2 regions of the Thermopolyspora flexuosa genome follow, and region 2 is predicted to be linked to the other one. Evidence: predicted binding sites of a transcription regulator. Region 2 holds the regulator's gene; the other holds the start of a gene.
The links. The regulator LexA, encoded in region 2, represses DNA repair genes until DNA is damaged. The targets are predictions, from matches to a motif close to TCGAACANNTGTTCGA.
Positions count from the first base shown of each region.

Region 1: the regulator LexA is predicted to act here: its motif matches at 2,538-2,553, upstream of recA (recombinase RecA).

Region 1 is NZ_VFPQ01000001.1:3,662,087-3,665,884, forward strand. Features, by position in the region: gene FHX40_RS15505 (regulatory protein RecX) at 586-1,236, opposite strand; gene recA (recombinase RecA) at 1,248-2,408, opposite strand; gene FHX40_RS15515 (DUF3046 domain-containing protein) at 2,773-2,967, opposite strand; gene FHX40_RS26080 (hypothetical protein) at 3,026-3,148, shown strand; gene FHX40_RS15520 (Lhr family helicase) at 3,215-3,798, shown strand, end outside.
Region 2 is NZ_VFPQ01000001.1:1,371,043-1,374,840, reverse strand. Features, by position in the region: gene nrdR (transcriptional regulator NrdR) at 1-114, opposite strand, end outside; gene FHX40_RS24985 (hypothetical protein) at 627-770, opposite strand; gene lexA (transcriptional repressor LexA) at 1,589-2,299, shown strand; gene leuS (leucine--tRNA ligase) at 2,467-3,798, opposite strand, start outside.

The sequences.
Region 1 (3,798 bases), 2.3 Mb from region 2:
GCGCGAGGGGTCACATACGCACAGTGACGGATTACGGTGACGCTAGACGGACAATACGGCTCTCAGCACTGGTCTATCGACCACCTGGATCCGGTCACCAGGCGAAAACAATCTTCTACGTCCGTTACTCACCGTTATGTCAATCCGCACTGCGCGGAGTAACTCCTCACTATGGTCGAGATTAGGTGTCAATGCGGCAACGAGCAAGCCACGAGCGGGCAAAGGCATCGCCGAAAACCGAGGCACGGGCGCCGCCCCGCAACCAAAGTGCCTGCTACGGCCGCATTTTCCCCAACCCAAACCGACCCAATCGGATCCGCCTGATGCCGCCGTCCCGAACACGGCCGGTGGCACCGTGCGGCCACGGCGCCGGCGATCCGGCACCGTGCATCGATACCGAACACCGAACGGGCGGCCGTGATTCCGCCGGTCACCACGCCCCGGTCACGGCGTTCCTTTCGACCCGATAAGGACCTGTATTAGCCCGCTCGCACCCCTCGGCGACCACGCCGCCGCGGCGCCCGCGGCACCCGGGGCGCTCGGCGGCGCCGCTCGGCGGCCCGTGGCCGGGCTCCGGGCGGCGCCTCAGGGCACGTCGTCGCCGGTGGTCTCCTCCGGCTCCCAGCCCTCCAGGTCGTCGAGCGGGCGGCCCTCGGCCTCGACCTCCGCCTCCAGCGCCTCCCGGACGACGCGGTAGGCGAGGCCGGGTGAGTAGCCCTTGCGGGCGAGCATGCCGCCCAGGCGGCGGGCCCGGGTGGCGGTGGGCAGGCCGCGGGTGGCGGGCAGGCGGCGGGCGACGAGGCGGCGCGCGGTCTCCAGCTCCTCCTCCGGGTCGAGGCGGGCGACGGCGTCACGGACGGTCTCGTCGGCGACGCCCCGGTGGCGCAGCTCCGCGGCGAGGGCCTTGCGGCCCAGGCCGCGCCCGGCGTGCCGCGAGTCCACCCACGCCTCGGCGAACGCCTTGTCGTCGATGAGGCCCACCTCCTGGAAGCGGGCCAGCACCGCCTGCGCCGCGTCCTCGGGCACGCCCCGGCGGCGGAGGGCGTCGGCGAGCTGTGCCCGGGTGCGCGGCGCGGCCGTGAGCAGGCGCAGGCAGATGGCCCGCGCGACCGCCTCCGGGTCGGCGTCGGGCCCCTGGCTCGCCAGGGTGCCCTCGGCCGGCCCGTCGGGCGGCCATCCCCCGCCCCCGCGCCCGCGGGTGCGGCGTCGCGGGCCGGGTGAACCGGACGGCGGCATGGTCCCGTCGATCAGACGTCACCCGGCCGGGGCGCCGCCGCGGCCTTGGCGGCCCGGGCGGACGCGGCGGCCGCGGCACGGCCGGTGGTCCCGGCGGTACGGCCGGCGGACGCCGCGGGCGCCGCGCCCGGGCCGGCCGCGGGGGCACCGGCCGGAGGCTGGGCGGGGGCGTCGATGCGCGGCCCGACCCCCAGCTTCTCCTTGATCTTCTTCTCGATCTCGTTCGCGATGTCCGGGTTGTTCTTCAGGAAGTTGCGGGCGTTCTCCTTGCCCTGCCCGAGCTGCTCGCCCTCGTACGTGTACCAGGCGCCGGACTTGCGGATGAAGCCGTGCTCCACGCCCATGTCGATGATCCCGCCCTCGCGGGAGATGCCGACGCCGTAGAGGATGTCGAAGTCGCACTGCCGGAACGGCGGGGCCATCTTGTTCTTGACGACCTTCACCCGGGTCCGGCTGCCGACCGGCTCGGTGCCGTCCTTCAGGGTCTCGATGCGGCGGATGTCGAGGCGAACCGAGGCGTAGAACTTCAGCGCCTTACCACCGGTGGTGGTCTCCGGGCTGCCGAACATCACGCCGACCTTCTCGCGCAGCTGGTTGATGAAGATCGCGGTGGTACGGGTCTGGCTGATGGCGCCGGTCAGCTTGCGCAGGGCCTGGGACATCAGCCGGGCCTGGAGGCCGACGTGGCTGTCGCCCATCTCGCCCTCGATCTCCGCCTTCGGCACGAGGGCCGCCACCGAGTCGATGACGACCACGTCGATCGCACCGGAGCGGATCAGCATGTCGGCGATCTCGAGAGCCTGCTCACCGGTGTCCGGCTGCGCGACGAGGAGCGCGTCGGTGTCCACGCCGAGCTTCTTGGCGTACTCCGGGTCGAGGGCGTGCTCGGCGTCGATGAAGGCGGCGATGCCGCCCGCCTTCTGCGCGTTCGCCACCGCGTGCAGGGCGACCGTGGTCTTACCGGACGACTCCGGACCGAAGATCTCCACGATCCGCCCGCGGGGCAGGCCGCCGATGCCGAGCGCGATGTCCAGCGCGATCGACCCGGTCGGGATCACCTCGACAGGGGCACGCGCCTCGTCGCCGAGACGCATGACGGAGCCCTTGCCGAACTGGCGCTCGATCTGGGCGAGCGCCGTTTCCAGGGCCTTCTCGCGGTCGTTGGCTGCCATGGATGCCCCCTGTGAGGGTTGTGGGTCCTGTCGGTCACCAGCAAGCTATGGGGTGCCGCCGACAATTTCCCGGCGACACTCGCCTTCCGCGTGGTGGCACCTTTACCGGCGGCGGCCACCTCAGCATAGCCGAACTGCTGTTCGATCGCGCGGCCAATCGGCCCTCCGCGTGGCTTCGCACGCAGATACCGGGACGAATCGAACGCGCAGGTCGGCGCCGTACCGGCGGATCCCGTCCCCGGCGCCGTCCCGCCCGCGGCCGGCTCCCGCACCCGGCCCTCACGGGCGCCGCCGCCCGGCCGCGCCACGGCACCGCCGCCGCGCCGTACCGGGCCGGAGGCGCCGGCTCACACCGGCGTGGCGTTCAGCGCAGCTTGGGGTCGACGTCGACGGTCGCGCAGACCGCACGCCAGACGTCCTTCGCCGACTCCCCGTCGGCGAGGGCCTGCACCACGGTACGGTGCCCCAGCTCGGCGATGACGAAGTCCCGCGCCCAGGACTCGGCGTACGTCTCGCCGAACTGCCGGTGCATGCGATCCCAGAAGTCTGTTAAGCGCACGCCTCCAGTATGAGACGCTTCCATCAGTGGGCCGCACGGCTCACGGATTGGAGGCCCTATGAAGAGGCTCACCCGCGCCCAGCGGCGCGCCCACCGCGCCAAGCGCCGACTGCTGCGTTCCCGGCAACTGCAGGCCGTGCAGCAGGCCCGCCGAGAGCGGCGGGAACGCAAGGGAGGCTAGTCCCGGCCCGCGGCGAGCGGCTTCCGGCCGACCGGAAACGTCGGTGGCGGGGGGCAGGATGGACGCATGGCGCTCGACCACTTCAGCGCGGTGACCCGGCAGTGGTTCGCCGATGCGTTCGCACAGCCGACGGCGGCGCAGGCCGGGGCGTGGGCCTCGATCGCGCGTGGGGAGAACACCCTCGTGGTGGCCCCCACCGGTTCGGGCAAGACCCTCGCCGCCTTCCTGTGGTCGCTCGACCGGCTCGCCACCTCGCCCGGCGTCACCGACCCCATGCGGCGCTGCCGCGTGGTGTACGTGTCGCCGCTGAAGGCGCTCGCCGTGGACGTGGAGCGCAACCTCCGGGCCCCGCTCGCGGGGCTGCGGCAGACGGCGCGCCGGCTCGGCCTGCCGGTTCCGGACATCTCGGTGGCGGTGCGCTCCGGTGACACCCCCGCCGAGGACCGCCGCCGGTTCGCCGCCAAGCCCGCCGACATCCTCATCACCACGCCCGAGTCGCTCTACCTGATCCTCACCAGCCGGGCGAGGGAGGCGCTGCGGGGCGTGGAGACGGTGATCGTGGACGAGGTGCACGCGGTCGCCGGGACCAAGCGGGGCGCCCATCTCGCGCTCACCCTGGAGCGGCTGGACGTGCTGCTGGAGCGGCCCGC
Region 2 (3,798 bases):
GAACCTGCGCCCGCAGGAGGGGCAGCTCCGCCGCCGGCGGATCGCCGCGCCGTCCTCGGTGGAACGGCTGTCGATGACCCTGGTGTCCGGGTGACGGCAGAATGGGCAGTGCATCGCGCCGTTCCCCCTTACTCCAAGGACCGCCCGACTCCACGGGTAGGCTCACGCACGCCCTGCGGAAATACCACAGAGCACCAAAGAAACCACAAGTTGTTGTGAAGTACAGCGGTGTAACTACTACATCTTGTGGCTCAACCCTAGGAGTGCCCAACCGCTAGCGCAAGTCGGCGAGAGCGTCCGACCGCGAAGAGACTGCTCAACGGCCGGTGTGGCAGGGGTTCCCGGCGTGTCGCACGATGCCGCAGGGATGGCGGTGAGAAGACGTGCCCGCGATGCCTCGGGCACCTTACGGGACGGACCGGGGCATGCCGCACCGCCCTTCGGAGGCGCGGCCGGAACGGCCCGTACCCGCCGGTCGGCACGGGTCCCGGCGGCCGATCACCGGACGGCGAGGAGAACCGGTGTAGAGTGTCGGACGCTCACGGGCGCGGGCGTCGGGCGCACGTCCGCTTCCGGTGTCGCCGCCGCGCCGGAGCCGTGTCGCCGTTGCCGGCCCGCCGCGCGGTTCACCGGCCCGGTACGGCGAGCCGTGGCGCGTGCGGGTCCGCCACGGCGGCGACCCCGCCACAGGCCGGGACGGCGATCGCCGCGACCCGGGTACCCAGCCACAATGCGCCGAGGAGCAGCGCCAGCACCGTGGTGACCAGCACGACCCTGCCTCGCCGGGTGAGCCGCATCGGAGGCGTACGCGGCCGCTCGCCGCGCCGCGGGCCGCGCCCTCGCGGCCGCATCGCCCGGCCGCCCGCCGCGAGCCGTACCGGACGGCGCGGCGCGGTCCTCCGCACCGGCCCGCCGGGCATCCGCCCGCCCGTGGCCCGGTGACGCCTTCCGGGCGTCGCGCCCACGGCCGCCGCCTCACCGGCGGCCTCGGGGCGCACGCCGCGCCGTACCCGGGCGCGCGGATCGGGGCGCCGCGCGGGCGACGCCGCGACGGTCCGTGCCGCACGGGGTGCCGCGCCACGGGCCGGGGCCGGCCCGTGCTCACGTGCCGCCGTGACGGGCACGCCCGCGGCCCAGGAGGCGCGCGGGCCGAGGGTCCGGGCTCCGCCGGTCGGCGAGGCCCCGCGGGCGGCTCTGCGTCGCCTGGCGGCGGAGATCGGGATGACCGGGGCGAGGTGCTCGCCGCGCGGGAGGCCGCCGCGAGCGGCCGGATCGCCGGGCGGCTCGGAGCCCCCGCCCGAGGCTCCGCCGGAGGACCCGTCCGCGGACGTCGGCACGTCGATCCGCATCGCCGCCTCCCTCGAGAATCGCGAAAAAACGGATCAGTAAGATCGCGAATCGAACACCATATCGATCGAACTCCCGTACGATGTTGTACACCACGCGACCGTCGATTTCGAGACACTATCGAACAATTGTTTGATGATGATCTTGAATAGAGGTACGGTCGCGATGTGCGACAGGAAGAACACGGATCGGAAGACCGGCTCGTGACCGGGTTCGACGGGCCGCGCCGCGAGGAGGATTCATGAGCGAAAAGGAAGAGGCGGGCACCCCCGTCGATTTGGCGGTACGCCGGCGCGACGCCCTCGGGCTCACGCCCCGGCAGCGCAGAATTCTCGAGGTGATCCGGGAGTCGGTGCAGCGGCGCGGTTACCCGCCGTCGATGCGGGAGATCGGCGAGGCGGTCCAGCTCACCAGCACCTCCAGCGTGTCGCACCAGCTCACCGCGCTGCAGCGCAAGGGGTACCTGCGCCGGGACCCGCACCGCCCGCGGGCGCTGGAGGTCCGCCTGCCGGGTGAGCCGGCGCTGTGGGTCGATCCGGACGCGGGTTCCGAGGAGCAGCAGGGCGTGAACCGCCCGGCCGCCGCCTACGTGCCGCTCGTCGGCCGCATCGCCGCCGGTGGCCCGATCCTCGCCGAGGAGCGGGTCGAGGACGTCTTCGCGCTGCCCAAGCAGCTCGTCGGCGAGGGCACGCTCTTCCTGCTCCAGGTCACCGGTGACTCCATGATCGACGCGGCGATCATGGACGGCGACTGGGTGGTGGTGCGCCAGCAGCCCGTCGCGGAGAACGGCGACATCGTCGCGGCCATGATCGACGGCGAGGCGACGGTCAAGACGTTCAAGCGCAAGGACGGCCACGTCTGGCTCGTGCCGCAGAACCCCGCCTACGACCCGATCCCCGGCGACGAGGCGACCCTGCTCGGCCGCGTGGTGGCCGTGCTGCGCAAGCTCTGAGCCCGACGACCGGCCGGCCAGGCCCCGGCCGGATCATCGCCGCCCGGACGGCCAGGTGACCGTGCCGGGCCACACGCGTGCGGGCGGCGGGTCCCCCGCCGCCCCCGTGAAAAACGCCGTACGGCCCGCGACGGACGCGCTCGCGGGCCGTACGTTCGTCAGGTCCGTCAGGGAACGATGTTCACCAGCTTGGGCGCGCGGACGATCACCTTGCGCGGCTCACCGGACAGGTAGGCCTGCACCTTCTGGGAGGCGAGCGCCAGGGCCTGCAGCTCGGACTCGGAGATGTCCGGGGAGACCTCCAGGCGGTCGCGCACCTTGCCCGCGACCTGCACGACGCAGGTGACCGACTCGACCACGAGCAGCGCCGGGTCGGCCTCCGGCCAGGGCACGCGGGTGATCGTCGGCCCGTGGCCCAGCCGCTCCCAGCCCTCCTCGGCGACGTACGGCGCGACCAGGGAGAGCATGATCGCCAGCGCCTCGGCGGCCTCGCGCACCGCCGGGTCGGCCGCGCCCGGCCCGCTGTCGATCGCCTTGCGGATCGCGGAGGTGAGCTCCATCATCCGCGCCACGGCGACGTTGAACCGGTAGGACTCGACGAGCCGGGTGACCTCGTCGATCGTCCGGTGGGTGATCCGGCGCAGCTCCAGGTCGCCGTTCTCGAACGAGATGCCGGGCTCGCTCGCGGCACCGGCCTCGGTCATCACCCGCAGCGCGCGGGCGAGGTACTTCTGCGACGCGCCCGGCGAGACGTCGGCCCAGTCGATGTCGTCCTCCGGCGGGCCGGCGAAGACCATGGTGAGCCGCACCGCGTCGACGCCGTACTTGTCGATCTGCTCACCGAGGTCGACGCCGTTGCCGAGCGACTTCGACATCGCCTTGCCCTGGTTGATCACCTGGCCCTGGTTGAGCAGCCGGGTGAACGGCTCGGTGAAGTCGACCAGGCCCATGTCGTACAGGACCTTGGTGAAGAACCGGGAGTACAGCAGGTGCAGCACGGCGTGCTCGACGCCGCCGACGTACTGGTCGACCGGCAGCCACTTGCGCACCCGCTCGACGTCGAACGGTCCCTCCTCGTGGTGCGGCGAGATGTACCGCAGGAAGTACCAGGAGGAGTCGACGAAGGTGTCCATCGTGTCGGTGTCCCGCTTGGCGGGGTTGCCGCACTTGGGACAGTCGACGTTCACCCAGTCGGTGGCGCCGGCGAGCGGGGAGATGCCCTTCGGCGCGAGCGCCTCGCCGCGCAGGTCGGGCAGGGTGACCGGGAGCTGGTCGTCCGGCACCGGGACCTCGCCGCAGTCCGGGCAGTGGATGATCGGGATCGGCGTGCCCCAGAACCGCTGGCGGGAGACGAGCCAGTCGCGCAGCCGGAAGTTGACCGCGGCCTTGCCGGTGCCCTGCTCCTCGAGGATCTCGATGATCTTGGCGATCGCCTCGCTCTTGCTCAGGCCGTTGAGCGGGCCGGAGTTGACCAGCGTGCCCTCGCCCGGGGTGGCGAC